Gimesia benthica: one gene and its partner. Each later gene encodes a partner of the first gene's protein in a complex. Links are inferred from orthologs where the notes say so. Each region holds a gene or a part of one and is shown in the gene's direction. Other genes may lie near its edges.

Region 1 (10,417 bases):
ATTCTGCTGGCCAGTCTGATCACCGACAATGTCGGCTACAAACCGATCCTGCTGCTGGCATTCATTCTGCATGTGCTGTCAGCCCTGGTCACCTTTGCTGCGACACCCATCTTCAACAGCATGGGTAAAGATGCGACCTACTGGTGTCTCTACATCGGGATGTTCATGTTTGCAGTGGCGAACGGCTTGTGTGAAGCGGTCATCAATCCGCTGGTTGCGACACTTTATCCTCGACAGAAAACGCACTACCTCAACATTCTGCACGCCGGCTGGCCGGGCGGGCTGATTATCGGCGGGATCATCGCTACGATCTACACGAGCATCAAAGGCAATGTTGCCGGAATGCGATGGGAAATTCCAATGGCGGTCTTTCTCGTGCCGACCCTGATCTACGGTTTCATCGTGATCAAGCAGAAGTTTCCGCAATCGGAAGCCAAGTCGGCTGGTGTCAGCTTTGGCCAGATGTTGATGACGTTTGCCAGCCCGCTGTTGTTGTTCCTGCTCCTGCTGCATGCCTGTGTCGGTTATGTAGAACTGGGTACGGACAGCTGGATTGCCAACATCACAGAGTCCATCGTTACGGGACAGGGACTGTATCTGTTCATCTACGCTTCAGCGATCATGTTCGTCCTGCGTTTCTTCGCCGGTCCGATTGTAGAAAAAATCAATCCGCTGGGTCTGCTCTTCATGAGTGCCTGCTTCGGTTCCATCGGTCTGTACATGATCGGTTCTTCACAGGGAGTCGTCTGGGTCTGGATCGCCGTGACTGTTTACGGCCTGGGTAAAACCTTCCTCTGGCCGACCATGCTGGGTGTGGTTGGCGAACTGTTCCCCAAAGGGGGCGCGATCACCATGGGCGCCATGGGAGGCATCGGTATGCTCTCAGCCGGTCTGTTGGGTGGCCCCGGCATCGGTTACAACCAGGATTACTATGCGACTGAAAAGCTCGAGGAAATTGCTCCTCAAACTTACGAACGCTATTCCGTTGCGGAAGCGAACGGCTTCCTGTTTCTCCCCAAGATTAAAGGTCTCGATGGTTCGAAGGTCAGTGTCTTGAACAATGATGGCCAGGATCTGGAGAAAAAAGTAGAACAGCTTGATAAAGAGGGAAAATCGGATGCATACATTTCCAACCTCAATACCTGGTGGCAGGGAGCGGAAGCGTTTGCCCCTGAAGATATCGGCCCGGTAGAAGAAGCCGGCATCTACGGAGGTCGGATGGCACTGAAGTGCACGGCCCTGGTTCCGCTGGTCATGGCCATTGGTTACCTGATTCTGGTGATCTACTTCTACATGAAGGGTGGCTACAAGGCAGAAGTTCTGCACGGCGAAGAACCGGACGGCGAACACTACACCGGTGGTGTTGAAGGTCCCGTTGAGTAAGGCTTGCCCGGTGTCTGTTGAAGTTCACGAACGACCACTCATTAGGGGTGGTCGTTCTTTTTTTGGGTACCAGAAAGTTTCTCTCGGCAGGAACGTCGGAGTGGTACCAGACTTCATGCTTAGCCAGTGCTGTCAAGTGATCGCCAAAAAAACATTCAACAGTGCCGATGGGTTGACATTTTGACTGATAGCTGGATAACAGAACTATAAATACGCGTATTCCCCGCCTTGAAATCTAATACATCGTCTTACCGATTCTTCTTTCAAATAGCAGGTACGTCCCCATGCAAGACGCTTTCCCCGAGTCTCCCACGTTTGTCACCCACCTTGAATGTGGCATGGAGCATGATCACTACGAAGCCGACCAGTTACACGGCCTGTCCAAAGCGGGCAAGCCCCTGCTGGTGAAATACGATCTGGACGGCATCAAGCAGTCGGTCAGTAAGGCAGACCTGGCAGCCCGCCCCGCGACTCTCTGGCGGTATCGCGAATTTCTGCCGGTTCGCAAATCGGAAAACATCGTCAGCCTGGGCGAAATTCATACACCACTGATTCCCGTACCACGTCTGCAGGGAGGACAGGGTCAGGTCTGGATCAAAGATGAAGGTCGTCTGCCCACGGGTTCGTTCAAAGCCCGCGGTCTGTGCATGGCAGTCTCGATGGCCAAAGAACTGGGCGTCACCAAAGTCGCGATGCCCACTAACGGGAATGCAGGTGCCGCACTGGCCGCCTATGGTACCCGGGCCGGCATGAAGTCTTACATCTTCTGTCCCGGTGATACTCCAGAAATCAATGTCCGTGAAATCGCCGCCCAGGGAGCGAACGTCTGGCGGGTAAATGGACTGATCAACGACTGCGGAAAAATTGTGGGTGAAGGGAAAGAGAAAGTCGGCTGGTTCGACTTCTCCACACTCAAAGAACCGTACCGCATCGAAGGTAAAAAAACGATGGGCCTGGAACTGGCCGATCAGATGGGTTGGGAAGTCCCCGATGTCATCTTCTACCCGACCGGCGGTGGTACCGGTTTGATCGGCATGTGGAAAGCCTTTAACGAACTCAAAGAGATGGGCTGGCTCACCGGTAAACTGCCTCGCATGGTGGCTGTCCAGGCATCCGGCTGTGCCCCGATGGTGAAAGCCTATGAAGCGGGTGAAGAACACGCCCCACTCTGGGAGAATGCCCATACAATCGCTGCAGGAATCCGGGTTCCCATCGCCGTTGGTGACTTCCTGATTCTGCGTGCAGTCCGGGAAAGCAACGGGTTTGCGACTGCCGTCGATGATGACAAAATCTCGGCCGCCCTGGATGAATGTTCGCAGAAGGAAGGTTTCCTGATGTGTCCCGAAGGGGCCGCGACCTATGCCGCCTACAAACAGGAACTGGCATCGGGTCGTGTCAGCCCGGATGAGAGTGCAGTCCTGTTTAACTGTGCGACCGGATTGAAATACCCACTGCCTCCCGCAGACCAGTCAATCGATATCAACGAGCCCGTTGACTACTCGATGTTTGACTAATACCCACGCCACGAACTGAGAGCAGCAGGAAGTAAGCCATGAGCAATGTGCTGGTGACCGAAAATATTCAAGGGGCATCCATGAACGATCTGATGAAAGATCTGGATGTCGAGTTTGACGCCTACCTCTGGCAGAACGTCAATCTGCTGAAGCAGAAGCTTGCAGATGCCCAGGCACTGATTGTCAGGAATCAGACGAAAGTCAACCAGGAACTGATTGATGCAGCTCCCAACCTGAAAATCATTGCCCGCGCCGGTGCGGGTCTGGACAACGTCGATACCGCTTACGCGAAAGAGAAAGGCATCGTCGTCAGTTACACGCCCGATGCGAACTCACTCTCTGTGGCAGAGTTGACGCTGGGACTGATGCTGGCCCTGCTCCGCAAGATTCCCGAAGCACGACAGGACACACTGACCGGCGGCTGGAACCGCATTAAATTCACCGGCACCGAATTGAATGGCAAAACACTGGGCCTGATTGGCATGGGACGGATCGGTACACTGACCGCAACCCGAGCCCGGGCCTTCGGTATGAACATCATCGCCGCCGACCCGTATCTTGCTGCCGACGCACCGCATTTGAAAGAGCTCAACGGCAAACTGGTTTCGCTGGATGATCTGCTGGCACAGGCAGATGTGATTACCTGTCACAGCCCGCTGACACCGGACACGCGCGGGATGCTGACCTATCAGCATTTCAGCAAAATGAAACCGACGGCCTGTTTCATCAACACCTCGCGGGGAGAAGTCGTCGACGAACGGGGACTGACCCAGGCGTTGCTGGAACATAAGCTGGCCGGTGCTGCCCTGGACGTGCGGGAAGTCGAACCTCCTCACCAGAGCGCCCTGAATCAACTGGAGAACGTGATCTTAACACCGCATATCGCCGCCTTTACCCTGGAAGCCCAGGAGCGGGTGGTAGACGCGGTCTGCGAAGACGTCCGACTCGTGCTGAGCGGCAAACCGGCCGTCAATGTTTTTCAATCTTAAACTGAGAGTACCAGCCTGATGCAAGACGAACTCAAAGAAGACAAATGGTATCACGGCATTTCCCGTTACCAGTGGCTGGTGTTGATTATTGCCTCGCTGGGCTGGGTCTTCGATGTGTTCGAAGGCCAGATCTTCGTCGCCAGCATGAACGAGGCAATGCCTTCACTGATCCGGGTTGAGCCGCTGAGTGAGGAGGAACTCCAGAATCCCCAGAAAGTAGAGGCACACGAGAAAGAGATCTCGGGACGCAAGGCACTCTATAACAATATCGCACTCGGCGCCTTCCTGATCGGTGGTGCGCTGGGGGGGATTGCCTTTGGCGCTTTGAGCGACCGCATCGGCCGTAAAAAGACGATGTCGCTGACGATTCTATTCTATTCGTTCTTTACCTGTCTCTCGGCGTTGTCACAGGAATGGTGGCAGTTGGCCGGGTTCCGCTTTCTGGTGGCCCTCGGTGTGGGGGGCGAGTGGGCGGTGGCGAGTACCCTCGTTGCGGAAACCTTTCCCCCGAAAGCACGCGCCCGTGTGGGGAGTATCTTTCACGCCTCCAGTGTGCTGGGAACCTACCTCGCGATTCTGGCGGGGGCCTTTATCATCGGGAATGAAAGTATTCAGGCCTATGCCAAAGAAGCCGGCATGGAAAGCATGCCCTGGCGGATTGGCTTTGCACTCGGGGTCGTGCCTTCATTCCTGATCATCTGGATCCGTCGTTCGATGCACGAGCCGGAATCCTGGCAACAGGCCCAGGAGGCTTCCCGCGAAGGTGGTGGCAAAAAGATGGGCTCCATCACGGACCTGATGTTGCCCGAGTATGTTAAGGGAACCTGCATCGGCGTGTTACTGGCAGCGATCGGACTGGCTACATTCTGGGGCGTCCACATCTATGGAAAGAATGCATTTTTGAATGCCGTTCAGGCGGACTACCTGGCCGAACAGTTCCCCGGACAGGCCGAGGTCTCTCCCGATGAAAGTAAGGCGTACCTGGAAACGATCAAGGCCCCCCTCAAACGCTGGGAGATGCTGGGAATGTTCCTGGCCACCACCGGCGGTGGACTGGGGTTGCTGGCATTCGGACCGATCTGCGAATGGGTCGGACGCCGGGGGGCATTTTTTCTGTTTCACGTGGGGGGGCTGATCAGTTCCTTACTGCTGTTCCAGGTATTTCATAATGCAACCGTGATCGGCTGCTTTCTGCCCTTGTTTGGTTTTCTGACACTTGGCATGCACGCCGGTTATGCGATTTACTTCCCCGAACTTTATCCCACCCGTATGCGGGGCACCGGTACCGGCTTCTGCTTTAATGCCGGTCGTATCCTGGCTGCACCGATCCTGTTCATCGGGGGCTGGATGCAGAAGGACTGGGGCTATTCACTGGCACAGACAGCAACGATTCTGAGCATGCTGTATATCGTCGGTGCGATTCTGCCCTACTTTGCCCGTGAAACCAAAGGCAGCGAGCTGATGGAATAGTTCCGCTCGCTCCCTTGCGCTCACTCTTGCCTGACAGAGACATGCCGCCGGTGTGGCTCATTGATACGTGTATATAACAATGATGTTTTCTGATCCACAGTTGTGGTTATTCGTCCTCCTTGCTGTTTTCTGTTCTGCGTTGATCCAGGGAATTATCGGCTTCGGTTATGCCATCGTAGCGATGGCGGTGCTGCCTCTGTTACTCAATTTTCGCGAAGCCAATCTGCTCGTGGCATACAGCATTGTGCTGCCGGTAATCTGGACGTTCTGGGCTTACCGCAGGCATTCGAACCTGAAACTGCTGGCGGGAGCCATCATCGGTTCGCTGGTGGGACTCCCCCTGGGGCTGCTGACGTTCACCCTGATCGATCTGGATTACCTGGTACGGGGCACCGGGCTGGTGATCCTGCTGATCGTCGTCGACGGCTTCTTTCAGAAGCCGGTACATGTTGACGAAGGGCCGCAGAAAGCCTCTTCGGTGTGGAGCACATTCGCCGGGTTCTGCAGCGGCTTCCTGGCGGGATCGACGAGTATCGCGGGGCCGCCGATCGTGATCTATGCGATTCGCCAGCCCTGGACGCAGGAACAATACAAGGGCTTCATCTTCGGGTTCTTCATCATGATTTCCATTTCGCGGGCCATCGGTCTGGCTCTGATGGGCTTCGCCACACTCCCCGTGATGGTGACGACCGCGGTGATTGTTCCCTTTGTCTTTCTGGGAACCAAACTGGGCCTGATGCTGGGCCCTAAAATCAATCCGATATTGTTTAAGCGATGCCTGCTCTTGCTGCTGGCGGTCAGTTCGCTGTATATGCTGATCCAGGGCAAGCCGGCGGTTCCTACAGAAAATGAACCTCCGATGGTGGAAATCATCGAACCGGGCGATGGCCAACCGAAGATTCAGACCTTCCCGGAAAAATCATCTCCCTGAAGCCACTCCAGCAGCTGCTGCTGGGCAGGCAACCGGGTTTCCAGCTGCAGAAGTTCCTGAATGAGCGCAGGCAGGTCTGTAATCGTATCTACATCGGTCAACCGGGGCAGTTGATGCACGGCTCCCCAGGATTGCAGCCGTTCACAAAGAACTGACGCGGTCTCGCTTACACTGTAAGGCACACTGTTCCAGAGTTGTTTGTCCAGGCAAACACGCGTCCCAAACAGATAGAAGCCCCCATCTGCAGCAGGTCCCAGGACGAAACGGGGAGGTTTTCCAGGCTGGTCGAGAATCTCAATTGCTTCCAGCAGGATCTCGCGCGACAACTGCGGCGCATCTGCACCGAGAAAAATCACGAACGCGTGCTGTTCCAGTAATTGCTGATTGACGTGGGCCAGTCTGTCTCCGAGTCCCCCTGCTCCCTGCGGGATGGTTGTAAAATCGTTCCAGAGGGGCGCGTCGCAAGCCATCGGTTCCGCGACCGCCCAGTAGGGAACGACCTGTCTCTCCTTTGAGACGGCTGCTACCACTGCCTGCACCGCCGGGGCAGAACGTGTATGAAACTGCTCGGCTGACTGCTGTCCAATGTCGGCCGCCAGTCTTGTTTTTAACGGGGAATACCCCGGGGTCTTTACAAAGACGGCGATTGCGCCTTGCCGTGAAACCATACTCGAATCCGTGCTTTCATCAGTAAATAGAATTGGGGTGTCGCCTGGCAGGCCGTGAGCCAGAGGTGCTGGAGTGTGACCTTGAGCCAGCCCCGCTCCCGATATTTACGGGCGCTCGTGGCAATGTCTGCCCCCGTGCATTTCAGTCGCAGTCCCGCCTGACGGGCTTTCCAGACCAGCAGATGATCTTCGCCGTAAGCCGCTGATTCGTCAAATCCGCCCAGCGAATGAAAGGCATCCTTCTCCAGACAGAGCCCCTGATCTCCAAAGGGCATGCCCAGGAGATGCGAGCGAAGCCAGACACCCCAGCGATTGACGTGCATCAGAAAAAAACTCTGCTCTTCAAACCGCAGATTAAAATAATGCAGTGCCGCTGGGTCCGTTTGCAGGGACTCGAACAGTCTGGAAACGCTGTGTGCAGGCAGACGTGAATCGGCGTGCAGAAACAAAATAAAATGCTGCTGGGCCAGCACGGCTCCCTCGTTCATCTGCACTGCCCGGCCGATCGCAGTCTGCTGCCAGCGACATTGCTGCCGCAGCGGGGATGTCTGCAGCAGCGTCTCCCAGTCAGCGGGCGGAGGTCCGTTTGAGACGAACAGAAACTCGGTTGAATCCGGGAACGCACTCAAATCGGGCAGCAGTTTCATCCAGGATGCATCCCCCTGGAGGATCGGGATCACGACGGAGAGCGCTGCTGCAGAATCCATGGTGTGGAAGGAACTCTTTTTTGAAGAGGGAATCGGAAAATGTGAGGTGCTTCACAGCCTGGAACGTCATCATAGTCCATGCTGTAAACATCCAGAAGTCGCCTGTTGAGGGGAAAGGGAATGTTTATCGATTTCCCGCCGTCGATTATACTGTAGGAACCTGAGAAACAGGTACACCCCCTGATTGGAACTTCCTCTCGCTGTTTCAGCGAACCGGAAAGGAAAACGTAACGCTATGAACTCAGTCAATACACGACAGCAGTCAACCGAAGAGGCCTCGGTCTACAATCGCTATGCCAGTGCGGCACAGGAACGCGAGCAATCACTCTGCTGTCCGGTACAATACAACCCCGCCTACCTGTCGATCATCCCGGAAGAAATTCTCGAAAAAGATTACGGCTGCGGAGATCCGTCACCCTACATTTCTCCGGGAGACACGGTCCTCGACCTGGGATCGGGGGGCGGTAAGATCTGTTATATCGCTTCCCAGATTGTCGGCCCGGAGGGACGGGTGATCGGCGTGGACTGCAATGCAGAAATGCTGGCGCTGGCGAGAAAGTATCAGCAGCCGGTCGCTGAAGAACTGGGATATGCAAACGTGGAATTTCGCTGTGGTCTGATTCAGGATCTGCAGCTGGATCTCGACCTGCTCAACCAGGAACTGGCCCACAGCCCCATCGACAGTCAGGCACGCTGGCTGGAACTGCGTGACCTGGAACAGCGACTGCGCAGTGAATCGCCCCTGATCGCGGACGAGAGCGTCGACTGCGTCGTCTCCAACTGCGTGTTGAACCTGGTGCGGGAAGCGGACCGGGCGCAGTTGCTGCAGGAAGTCTTTCGGGTATTGAAGCGGGGCGGGAAAGCGGTCATCAGCGATATCGTCTGCGATGAAGATGTGCCCCAGGAGATGCGCGATGATCCGACGCTCTGGTCGGGTTGTATCTCGGGCGCGTTTCGCGAAGATGCGTTCCTGTCGGCTTTCGAAGCGGCCGGCTTCCACGGGATGGAAATTCTCAAACGCGAAGAGCAGCCCTGGCAGACCGTTAACGGGATTGAGTTCCGTTCGGTCACCGTCTCTGCTTACAAGGGGAAACAGGGACCCTGCCTGGAACGCAACCAGGCTTTGATTTATCGTGGTCCGTTCAAAAAAGTGGAAGACGACGACGGTCACCTCTACTTCCGCGGGCAGCGGATCGCGGTCTGTGACAAAACATTCAACCTGCTGCAGCAGGCCCCTTATGCGGGACAGTTCCTGCCGGTGGAACCGTACCAGGATATTCCACTTAAACAGGCGACCGAGATGGACTGTCGTCGGAATGCGATTCGAGATCCCCGGGAAACCAAGGGCAAGGGCTTTGATCTGACCACCCAGATTCTGGACTCCTGCTGTACCCCGGACGGTGGCTGCTGCTGACCTGATGACTTGTCCGCAGGCGATTTAACCCAAAGACGACAACGGAAGATCGGGAACGTTTATGCCTTCACTCACACTGCTGCGACAACAGAGCAAACTGGCTGATCCACGCGAGCAGTTAAAGATTCTCGCTGCTCAGGACCAGGTGCCGACGTTTGATGCGCAGCTTGAATCGCATCAACTCCCGCTGTTGCAGGCCCAGACACTGGAAACGCTGCAGGTCAACCTCGGGCGATTGTGCAACATGACGTGCGAGCACTGCCATGTGGACGCCGGTCCGGACCGCAGGGAGATTATGCAGATTGAGAACGTCGAGCACTGTCTGCGCGCCCTGGCCCATCCCGGCTTCCAGACTCTCGATCTGACGGGAGGCGCCCCGGAGATGAATCCCCATTTTCGGCTGATGGTCAGACGTGGTCGCGAGATGGGCAAAAAGATCATCGATCGCTGCAATCTGACCATTCTACTCGCTCCGGGCTATCGGGATCTGCCGGAATTCCTGGCGGAGCACGAAGTCGAGATTGTTGCCTCCCTGCCCTGCTACCTGGAAGAGAATACTGACGCCCAGCGGGGCGATGGTGCGTTTCAGAAATCGATCCAGGCCCTGAAACGACTCAATGAAGTGGGTTACGGGGCTCCCGAATCCCCCCTGAAACTCACGCTGGTCTATAACCCGGTCGGGCACTCCCTGCCCCCCGATCAGGGACAGCTCGAATCTGCCTATCGAGAGCAACTGCGATCGCGGTTTGGCATCGAGTTTACGAACCTGATTACGATCACCAACATGCCCATCAGCCGTTATTTAAGTGATCTGGTTGCGCAGAAGCGACTGGAAGAGTATATGTCTCGTCTGGTACAGGCATTTAACCCGGAGACAGTCCCGGGGGTCATGTGCCGCTCGCTGATCTCGGTCGACTGGGAGGGGTATCTCTACGACTGCGATTTCAACCAGATGCTCGCGCTCCCCGTCTCACAGCCCCGACAGAGACATATCCGTGATTTTGATTATGGATCCCTGCAGGAACGCCCCATCGTGACTCAGCGGCACTGTTTTGGCTGTACGGCCGGGGCGGGATCGAGCTGTGGCGGGGCTCTGAATCCGGGCTGAAACGGGGTTCTTCGAGACCTCCCCCGACCGATTTTGCCTGGCGAAAGCATGCGTTGAAACGGGTATGAAATTCATTTGAAGATTCAATGAATCCCGGCCCCCCTGACTGAGGGGCATCTCCTCCCGCTATTCATGTTATCACTACAGATTCCCCGCCCGGAAACTGGCAGTGTCCGGGCCATTTTTTTTAGTCTGAAGGTGCAAATCGATGATTTTTTCCTCATGTGATTCCA
Region 2 (10,568 bases), 1.4 Mb from region 1 along the record:
ATTCGGGATATTCTCGGACTGGATTCGCTGGCCCTGCTGAAAGATCGATCTTTTCTGGTCTTCATGGTCAGCTCACTGCTGATCTGTATTCCCCTGGCAGCTTATTACGCTTACGCACCGGTGTTTGTCGCCGATGCCGGTATTGCGAACCCTGCATTTAAGATGTCCTTCGGTCAGATGTCCGAAGTGTTGTTCATGGTGCTGATGCCCTTCTTCTTCAAATTCCTGGGAGTGAAACGCATGCTGCTGTTCGGCATGTTCGCCTGGGTTGTCCGTTATGGCCTGTTTGCTGCTGGAGCCACTGATGGTGTTGTCTGGATGATTGTCATCGGGATTCTGCTGCACGGTATCTGTTATGACTTCTTTTTTGTAACAGGGCAGATCTATGTCGATCAGAAAGCGGGACCCTCAATTCGTGCTCAGGCCCAGGGCTTTCTGGTATTCGCGACTCAGGGAGTTGGGATGTTGCTGGGGGCACTGATCAGCGGAAACCTGATCAATACGATTGTGACCGGCGAAGGAGCAGCCAAACTACAGAACTGGAAAGAGTTCTGGATCATTCCGACCGTAGCAGCGCTGGTGATTATGGTCCTGTTCTTCCTGTTGTTTAAGGATTCTCCACAGGCACCTCAAGAAGTCAGCGAAGAAGATGTCGCGAAGGCCGCTGGTGCCGAAGAGATGGTCTAAGCTACTGATTGGATCTCAATCTGAAATGGAAAACGCCCGCTGGCTAAGAGCTCCAGCGGGCGTTTTTGTTTGTCAGTAAGCTAACTTTACGGGCCTTTACCGTCCGGGAACCGGTGCTGCCTGCAGGCGAACAGGAGTCATGGATTCGACGAGGATGTATTCCCCGCGTAAATCATTTCGGAACCAGCGTTTGCCAGTCACGCCGATTGCGCGACCCTGTACGGCGTCCAAATTGATCTGAGGAGAGACCGGCTGCAGATAGGCCAGAAAGCGTCCGTCCGGGGCAACCAGAGCATGTGTTGGCATCCCACGGCTGATATTGGACAGACGGCGTACGATCCCCGCTCCTGAGAACTGAGGTTGAGCCGGCTGAGAAGGCTGCTGCATCTGAGGCTGGGGGACAGTTGGCGTTGGTGCACTCGGTTGTGGCAGTGGTGGAGTCGGCTGGCTCGGGATGACTGGTTGACTGGGAGCAGCAGGCTGCCCGGGAATCATGGAATCAGCAGGTTCGGGAGTGGGGGGGAGCAGTCCGTTCTCTCCCACTGGAACTTCCGGTGAGGGATAGCGATTCGTTTTGTTCTGGTCCGGAGCCATCGAGACCAGTTCTGCATCCCGCTTGCTGGTTTCTTCTGCCAGCTTCAGGAAGTCCTTGTACTCTTCTTTGACTTTGCGATAACGATTGACGGCATCAATGCGGAGATCGATCTTACTGGCGATAGCCGGAAGTTTGATTTCCTGCTGCAGAGTTTTATAGTCCTGCTCCAGGCCATCCAGATCCCAGCTCGTCGGTTCGGCTTCAATCATCGCCCGGAACTGAGTGTCGATGGTTTTGATCGCGTCCTTGGCGGCAGCGATTTCGTCAACTTGAGGAACACTCCGCCGGGCAGAGCCATCGGTGGGAGTTTGAATCTGTTCCCGATTCGGAGCAGCTGGCGTCTTGATTTCGGGCATACCCTGGCTGAAGGGATCAGCGTCATTCTGAGCGATCGGCGAATCAATGATTGCCGGGGTACTCTTCCCAGGCTGATATTCGTCTGTGGGGAGCAACAGGTGTCCTTCAACCCAGCGCCATTCGCCAACGGGAGGTTTGATGCGATACATCAGCACATTACCAAATTCCGTTTGAACATTTTTGCTGTCCAGAATGGTGATTTCATCATTTTTTGAGAGTCGGATCTGCTCGACTTCCCGCGATTCATCAAAGGCACTTCCGACCCGGACGACGACGCCGTTTTCAGTCACGCGTCCCCGATTGCCGTTGAGTTTCTGTACATGTTCTGCACGAACCCAGCTGAAACTTCCCTGGGGAGGGGCGATCATAAACCACCCACCCGGATCGTGGCGGTGTACGGTGACGCGGTTGCCCCGTTTGAGTTTGAGCGTCGGATAATAGCGACGTCCATTGCCGCTGCGAACCAGGGCTTCGTCTGCATTGACGACCGCTTCGTAGGGAAAGGTCCGTTTTTTCGCAAAAACATCGTCAGCCAGGCTGAGGAACAGCCCTGTCATTAATATAGGTGTCAGGATCCAGCGGTCTAACGGACACATGGAATAAGCCTCCGTGCTGACTTTTTTACAGCCCATTTGAAAGGTATAAGGTGAGTTGTCGCGAGTGTTTGAGGACAACCAGAATTGTTTGGGAAATACGAATCGGGGGCGATTCATATCGGGGAAAGGTTGAAATTGAGAATTGAAAGAGGTGCGTGTGATAATTCAAACGCCATTTCAAGGCAAGACCAAAAACCGAGTGACTGGAACTGCGCAGGGACCTGCGACGAAAAACCCGAAATCGGTTTGTAAATTGAGCGTGAAAGCGGATTTTTTCGTATTGACCTGATTTTAAAACTATGCAAAATTACCGTTCTCTCGATGCGGGCAGTCGGAAAAATATGAGATGTTTTCCACTGAACGCGATAGTTAAACTTACATTTCCATGATGTACGGGTTCCGTGAAGGTCTCCTGAAAACGTGAGACGGAATCGGGCCTGATTCAGAAAATCTATTTTCGTTTGATTGCCACTACGGACAGTGGTCCATTCTGCAAAGGAGTGCTTCGGTCGTGAAAAAATTAATGACATCTGCTACAGTTCTTGCTATTGTTGGTTGCTTTGCCTGTTTCACCGAAACAGCATCTGCACAAAACAATGCTCCCAGCAAGACCTCTTCTGTGGTACACAAAGTGGGCCTGATTGATATGGCTCATGTGTTCAAGAACTACGAGAAATTCACCGCCCTGCGTGAAGAGCTCAAAACTGAAATTCAGCAGAGCGATGCCAAAGCGAAAGCCATGGCAGAGCAGATTCAGGCTGTTCAGAAAGAGATGCAGGATTTCAAACAGGGCAGCCCTGAGTACCTGGCTCGCGAAAAGCAGCTGGCCCAGGCCGCTTCCGACTTCGAAGCATTCCGTAAAGTAGCACAGCGTGATTTTCTGCGGAAAGAATCCCGGATCTATCACACCATTTACATGGAAGTGACTGAAACGGTTCAGAAGTACGCAAAGATCTACAACTACACTCTGATCATGCGGTTTAATCGTGAAAGCCTCGACACCGATGATCCCAAGAAACTGATCCAGGGTATGAATCGCCAGGTGGTATTTCATCGTGCTGACGATGACATCACTCTGTCCGTTCTGGACTACCTGAACCGCAACTACAAGAGCCAGGCAGGAGCTGCCGGTGGTTCTGCTACTCGTCCGACTCCCGGTAAAACCCGGCAGTAGTAGAGACGGGTTCTCATGCACTCCTCAAACGGATGCAGCGCAGGTCTGAATCTGCCTGCATCCTTTTTGTGGTTGTTTCAGTGCACCAGGATCATCTTTCTTTTTGAAGGAGCAGCCCATGCGAACTCGCCAACAGAGAACGCTGGCCAGATCAGTACAGTGTAGCGGAGTGGGGATCTTCACAAACTCTGATGTGAAAATTCGCTTTTTCCCCGCACCGGAAAATCATGGAATCCAGTTTGTCCGGACGGATCTGAGTGGATCCAAACCAATCCCGGCTTTGATTGAGAATGCCGTCTTTCGGCAGCGGCGGACTGCGATTGAATTCGAGGACGCTTCCGTCGAAATGATCGAGCATGTCATGGCCGCTCTGGCAGGATTGCAGATCGATAATTGCCGCATCGAGATCAATGCTCCCGAGGCTCCCTGTTTTGATGGTTCCGCGCTGGAACTGTCAGAGGAGTTTCTGGAAGCGGGAATCGTAGAACAGCCATTCCCCCGAAAAGTAATTTCGATTCAGCAGCCAGTGACTGTGGACAATGAGGCGGGCAGCTTTATTCAGGCCCGGCCTTTAAACCGGTCTGTCATGGCGATCGGCTACTATCTGGACTATGGCGCAAAGTCGCCGGTTGAACCTCAGTGCCTGACACTGGAAATCAATCCGGAGGTCTGGATGAACCAGTTGGCTTTTTCCCGCACGTTTGTGCTGGAAGAAGAAGTCGCAGCCATGCGTGAGCTGGGCTACGGTCAGCGGTTGAGTGCCGCCGATCTTCTGGTTCTGGGGCCGGATGGTCCCGTTGATAACGAATTAAGGACACTCGACGAATGTGTCCGACACAAAATGCTGGATTGCCTGGGAGATTTTGCTCTGCTGGGCTGTGACCTGCACGGTTATTTCAGCGCAAATCAGTCGGGGCACGCTCTGAATCGAGAGCTGATCCGGCAGATCAGGTTAACGCATCAATCCACGGAATCCGAAACAGCCTGGAAGGTTGCTTAAAAAGTATTGATTCAGCTGCTGAGCAGCTATTCCATCTCACTCTGGTATGTCACTGACTGCAGACTTTTTAGGACGTCAACACACATGGCGACAAGTATCTCAAATCTCTCCTACGTCGATCCCCAGGCAGAAATTGGAGAGGATGTGACAATCGGTCCGTTCTGTTTTGTGGGACCGGATGTCAAAATTGGGAATGGGACTGTACTGGACAGTCATGTTTCCATCACGGGACATACTACAATTGGCGAACGAAATCGTTTTTTCCCGACATCAGTCATTGGCAGCGAGCCACAGGATGCCGGCTATCATGGTGCTCCCACCCGATTGATTATCGGTGACGACAACCTGTTTCGAGAAGGATGCACGATTCATCGCGGCGCCGAAAAAGAAGACCACTGCACACGCATTGGCAATCGAAATACATTCCTGTGTAATTCTCATGTCGCGCACAACTGCCGGATCTTTGATGATGTGACACTCGTCAACGGCGTGCTGCTGGGCGGACATGTGCATGTGCACGACCGGGCGATTGTTTCCGGAAACACGGTCGTCCATCAGTTCTGTACGGTAGGAACGCTGGCCTTCGTCAGCGGCGGTGCCCGGGCCACGATCGACGTGCCTCCCTTTATGATCTGCACGGGCTCCGATGATTTTCGCGTGCGGTTTGTCAACCTGGTTGGCATGCAGCGTGCGGGAATTTCGGAGAGCTCAATTGCAGTCATCCGCAAAGCGTACCGTCTGTTCTATCGCAAGAATAAAAAACTGGACGAAGTCCGCGAAATTTTCAGTCAGGAACTGGAGGGTGTAATGCCTATGGCATTGCAGACTCTGTTTAATCATTTTGAAGGAATTCAGGGGAGTAAAGCGGGACGAGGACGCGAAGCAGCCGCCCGCAGCGCCAAATACGTTCCTGAAGAAAACAGTCAAGATTCAACACGGAGAGCAGCATGAGTTCATTGAACGTGGCCGTCGTCGGGGTCGGAGCTTTAGGGCGGCATCACGCCCGGATTTTAGCTGGCATGGAAGGGGTCAATCTGTGCGCAGTCGCCGATACCAATCCTGATCAGGGACAGGCCATCGCCGAACAGCATGGCACCCGCTGGGTGGCGAATTACCGTGAGCTGTTTGATTCCGTGGACGCGGTTTCTCTGGCCGTACCAACCCATGCCCATCTGGCGATCGCGGGTGAATTTCTTTCCCAGCAGATTCCCGTACTGGTCGAAAAACCAATCGCCTGTAACCTGGCAGAAGCAGAAGAACTGGTGCAGATTGCAGAAGCGAATCAGACTCTTTTGCAGATTGGTCATGTCGAGCGTTTCAATCCGGCAACCCAGGCTGCTTTCCAGCGCTGTCCGCAACCACGCTTCATTCGCAGCGAACGTGTCAGCCCTTACACTTTCCGTTCAACTGATATCGGTGTGATTCACGACCTGTTGATTCATGACATTGACCTGGTACTGTCCGTCGTCCAGTCTCCGCTGCAAAGCGTGGAAGCGTTTGGCATCTCAGTGATGGGCGAACATGAAGACGCCGTTCAGGCGCGGCTGCGATTCCAGAATGGATGTATTGCCGACCTGACTGCCAGCCGGATCTGTCCGGTAGCGAAACGGACCATGCAGCTCTGGGGCGTTTCCGGATGCGTGACCGTTGACTTCACCAGCCGGGAAGTCAACTCCTATCGACCTTCCGAAACTCTGCTGTACGGCACTCCTCCCCTGGAGCGCGCCCGGAAAGCAGGCGTAAACCTGGAAGCATTGAAACAGGAAGTCTTCGGAACGTTTCTGAAAGTGGAGAATCCCGAAGTTTCTTCGGCAGATGCCCTGACTGCAGAGCTGAGCAGCTTTGTGGAATCGATCCGTAGTAATACAGCGCCCCTGGTAGGCGGAACCCAGGCTCTGGAAGCAATGCAGGTTGCAGAGCGAGTACTGGAAGCAGTCAATGCTCATCAGTGGGATGGAAGCCAGCAGGGACCTGTTGGCCCCTTCATCCAGTTTCCGAACGAACAACGCCGCATGGCCGGCTAGCAGGCCCCTGAAGAGGGAACTGCGTCAGCCAACCTGCGATGTTCGAGGCTTTTGAGTCGAGGTCCTCAGGCAGCTTGATCAGTCAAGCTCTTTTAATGCCTGGGCGACCTCTTCGGCGTGTCCGTTGACTTTCACTTTGGGCCAGGCTGCGGCAATCTTGCCTTCCTTGTCGATCAGGAAGGTCGCACGCTGGATCCCCATGTACTTCTTACCGTACATGCTCTTTTCTACCCACACGCCATACTTCTCAGCAATGGCATGGTCTTCGTCTGCGAGCAGGGTAAAAGGCAGCTCGAACTTGGTCGCGAATTTTTCGTGAGACTTAACCGAGTCGGGGCTGATACCCAGAATGACGGTGTCATTTTTCTTGAAGGTAGTAACCCGATCCCGGAAGTCACAGGATTCAGTGGTGCAGCCCGGAGTATTGTCTTTGGGGTAGAAGTACAGGAGTACGTTCTTTTCCCCTTTGAATTCGCTCAGGCGGACTTTGCCTTCCGGATAAGCGGGGAGAGTAAAAGCAGGAGCACGCTTGCCAACTTCAGGTACTTTGCTATCGGTAGCCATGTTGATTCCTTGATGAGGTCTGAGGGGTGAACCGGGGCAGGTTCGTAATGGCGCAATGAAGCCAGTCGGAATACGAATCAGACTGGAATGCAAAACTTCAGTCACGTGCCTGCATGATAACAGTCTGACACGGAATTTTCGACTGAGAGCCGCTGTGCAATGCGGTAGAACCTGTTTGAAATCAGGCGCGCCAGTATTGGCGATGGTACTTCGTGACCGTGTCCAGGGCCGGTTTGGCTTTGCCGTCCTGGTTAACCAGACCCGAGTGGGGAAAACGACAGTCATCCTGATCGCGGAACTGCGACCAGTAAACGCCGGTTACGGCCGGCTTGGCCAGCAGCAGGGGGAGATAAAGCTCAAGCCACTCCGACTGGGCGGCTTCACTCCAGCCGGTTTTCCACTGGCTGGCCTGGACCCGCGAGATGCTTTTGTCCCGTTCGTTGACGACCGTATCGTCACTGGGGAAAGCCAGGGTCAGGTGCAGCGGCAGGTTCAGCATGCTCCATTTGTCAATCAGTTTTGACATATCCAGCATGTCATGATGATGCGAGCCGTTCGGGAAATAACCGATGCTCAGTTCCAGGTCGATTCCGGAAAGCCCGACTCCCAGTCGGTCGATGGCATCGACGAACTGCATGGGAGAGAGCTGGTGCTGCCCCTTGGAAAGGTAATCTCCCCAGGGCTGTTCGACTCTGATGAAACACTGGATGGAGTCATCCGTCTGTTTAGCAACTTCGATGGCGCGGGCGGTGAGAGTGAGCCGGGTCTCTTCATTGAGTCCGAAGACGCCGCCGGTGTTCATGGCAGAAACCAGCGTCCAGTTTCGAATACTGCCCGTATACCGGGTGATCGCGGTCTCAATGAAATGGGAAACGATGCTCTGGAAGTTGACCATATCCAGCTTCCAGGACTCGAGCCAGTCGGGGAGTCCTTCCGGGGCGAAATCGAGCAGGCAGCCTCCACGAATCAGCAGATTGTTTTTTTCGCACCAGTCAACCTGCTGATCGCACTGGTCCCAGTTCTGCTCGCCCTCGTAGAGTTCGATGTTTTTCCAGTTCACCAGATCCACGTTGACGGCATCAAAGGCCTGGCAGATCTGAGCCCGTTCGGAACTGTCAGGAATCAGGGTTCCCAGGTTACAGCCCAGTGAAACGGGTAGTTTCAGTGACTGTGCCCGCTGATGCAGAATCGTCAGACGCTGACGTGCATAAAGCTGGACCAGCATTTCAGCTGCGGCATGCGCTTTCTGCAGGGCGAGGTCGGCGAGTTCCGAGCAGCGTTCCAGTTGATCCTGGATGACGGCCGCCTGGGAAAATGCATGGAAGGCTTCGTCGTGCAGCTTGACCAGTGCCTGGGGAATGACCAGACCGGCGATCTGCCAGTTGCTCAACTGATCTTTGAGCGTGGAAATTTTTCCACGGGCCAGTTCCAGTGAGAGAACGTAGGGTTCTTCGCGTTCTGCAAGGGAGGCAGTCCGCACGATCGGGCGGCCAAAGTCAGTGACGTGCCAGACGATATTCAGTTTGCAGCTTTGTGATGTCTGGCGGCGGAAAGTGAGAACATTTCCGTCCACCTCAATCCGCGTAGGAAACACACGTCCGTCGACGGCGTTCAGATAAGCGCGGTGAAGATCAGACCAGTCTTCAGGTACTTGAGTAGGTGCAATTAAAAAGCGCAAGTTGCCCATAAGAACGGGTCACAATCATTCTCTGATTTTAAAATTAAGAAGTTAACTTCAAGCTACTTCTCCCATTATCGCGTTTGCAGCACTGGTGGCAAGTGTAGACTCGTATGTATGTACATCAGGCTGGCTGGAGCCGGCGGCTGGCAGGAAACTGACGATCGCTCGAATTAGCAGGGATTTAGCGGTTATGAACAGCACTCAATTGTTTAGGCTGCTGGTTCTCGCTAAACTTCCAGTGTCTCGATTCATCCGTTTTTCATGAATGTGGTCACGAAGCATGACATCCTCCGCGTTTACCGAAAGTTCACTCACCGGCATTCCCGTCAAACGGGGAAAAGTCCGCGATGTATATGATTTTGGCGATCGGCTGCTGTTTGTGGCCACCGATCGAATCAGTGCCTTCGACTGGATTCTCTCACCAGGAATTCCCGACAAGGGGCGGGTGTTGACCCAGATCAGTCGGTTCTGGTTTGAACGATTCACCACGATTCCGAATCATCTGCTGAGCATGGATCCAGCCGATCTGCCGCTCCCCGCTGATGCCGATCTCGAAGCGCTGCGTGGCCGTTGCATGGTGGTACGGAAGACCGAAGTGGTTCCCTTTGAATGTGTCGTCCGCGGCTATCTGTCCGGATCTGGGTGGAAAGACTATCGGGCGACTGGAGCCGTATGTGGTATCGATTTGCCAGCGGGTCTCAAACAGAGTGATCAACTGCCCGAGCCCCTGTTTACACCGGCAACCAAAGCGGAGTCCGGCCATGATGAAAACGTCTCATTCGAAGTGATGAGTCAGGCCATCGGTAAGGAACTGGCTGACAGCCTGCGGGAAAAGAGTATCCAGATTTATCAGCAGGGTTCTGAATATGCCCGGGAACGTGGCATCATCCTGGCCGACACCAAATTTGAGTTCGGCCTGCTGGACGGAACACCGATTCTGATTGATGAAGTTCTGACTCCCGACAGCTCCCGTTTCTGGCCTGCGGAGACCTACCAGCCGGGTGGCGCACAGCCTTCGCTCGATAAGCAGTTCGTTCGCGACTGGCTGGAGACGACCGACTGGGATAAGAACAGCACTCCCCCTGTACTGCCGGATCAGATTGTTGAAAAGACGCGCGAGAAGTATTTTGAAGCATACAAAATGCTGACCGGCGAGGAATGTACCTGGTAGGCCCTGCGAATAAGGTGCCGGTCCTGCGGGTAGTGTCGATTATAATGCTCGCATCGACTTCAATTTGATCTATTCTTCACTTGGGATCTAAACAGCGACTGGTACTCAGTTTTCTGCGAAAGCAGGCCCGGTACGTAGCGTCTGTCCCGCTGAAAAGCGACGACAGTCTGGGATCGCCTCTGAAAACATGGTATTCTAAAGGCTGATCCGTGGGGAATCTGGCTCTCGAATTCGTGAAAAACTCCATGGAGACGGACTTTTTAGCCAATAAACGGATTCTGGTAACGTAGGAAAGAGACCGGCTTTTTTAATTCTCAAATTCCGGCGGTCAGAGTGTCGATGAAATCAGTATGACTGTACGATTATTTCCTCAATCCGGACTGTTGTCGTCTCAAAAGAATGTGATGGTGCGTTGGTTTCCTCGCATTCTCGCAGCAGGCTGCCTGTGCCTGGTTTTCACCCTGCTTTACGCACTACCGACGCGAGCCGGGGAAGTGGAAGTGAAGCACGGCACGATCCTCCGCGGTGACATTGTGCCCATCCTGGGACTAACTGACGCCCTGGCATCCCGTCTGGAATATGGCGATACCGAAGTTGCGATCCCCAAGCGGAAGCTGGAGGGGTATCCGATCATCATGGTCGATGACGGAGTCGTCCGTTATTTTGTATCCCGACGCGAGATCCAACGGATCAATAACGATCAGGACCTTTCGCGATAT

The links.
Region 2: the proteins of F1728_RS06135 (region 1) and lpxA are in contact, whole or in part, in a crystal structure (PDB 4J09), measured with the Escherichia coli proteins. The link is inferred for Gimesia benthica from one-to-one orthologs.

Annotation. Positions count from the first base shown.
Region 1 is NZ_CP043930.1:1,606,219-1,616,635, forward strand. The notes cover bases 3,299-6,130. They hold F1728_RS06135 (MFS transporter), read left to right. Parts: upstream 3,299-3,904; coding sequence 3,905-5,356; downstream 5,357-6,130. Other genes in these bases: F1728_RS06130 (hydroxyacid dehydrogenase), read left to right, coding at 3,299-3,886; F1728_RS06140 (sulfite exporter TauE/SafE family protein), read left to right, coding at 5,436-6,130. Outside these bases: F1728_RS06120 (MFS transporter), read left to right, coding at 1-1,383; F1728_RS06125 (threonine synthase), read left to right, coding at 1,668-2,897; more of F1728_RS06130, read left to right, coding at 2,936-3,298; more of F1728_RS06140, read left to right, coding at 6,131-6,287; F1728_RS06145 (TIGR04282 family arsenosugar biosynthesis glycosyltransferase), read right to left, coding at 6,257-6,955; F1728_RS06150 (TIGR04283 family arsenosugar biosynthesis glycosyltransferase), read right to left, coding at 6,919-7,662; F1728_RS06155 (methyltransferase domain-containing protein), read left to right, coding at 7,898-9,076; arsenosugar biosynthesis radical SAM (seleno)protein ArsS, read left to right, coding at 9,138-10,184. UniProt on the Escherichia coli protein: Probably transports across the inner membrane the two dehydrated forms of N-acetylneuraminate (Neu5Ac), 2,7-anhydro-N-acetylneuraminate (2,7-AN) and 2-deoxy-2,3-didehydro-N-acetylneuraminate (2,3-EN).
Region 2 is NZ_CP043930.1:2,965,793-2,976,360, reverse strand. The notes cover bases 3,444-6,426. They hold lpxA (acyl-ACP--UDP-N-acetylglucosamine O-acyltransferase), read left to right. Parts: upstream 3,444-4,493; coding sequence 4,494-5,360; downstream 5,361-6,426. Other genes in these bases: F1728_RS11215 (Gfo/Idh/MocA family protein), read left to right, coding at 5,357-6,426; lpxC (UDP-3-O-acyl-N-acetylglucosamine deacetylase), read left to right, coding at 3,528-4,409. Outside these bases: F1728_RS11240 (nucleoside permease), read left to right, coding at 1-687; F1728_RS11235 (hypothetical protein), read right to left, coding at 784-2,235; F1728_RS11230 (OmpH family outer membrane protein), read left to right, coding at 2,759-3,409; more of F1728_RS11215, read left to right, coding at 6,427-6,433; bcp (thioredoxin-dependent thiol peroxidase), read right to left, coding at 6,512-6,997; F1728_RS11205 (endo-1,4-beta-xylanase), read right to left, coding at 7,179-8,684; F1728_RS11200 (phosphoribosylaminoimidazolesuccinocarboxamide synthase), read left to right, coding at 8,959-9,849; F1728_RS11195 (hypothetical protein), read left to right, coding at 10,200-10,568.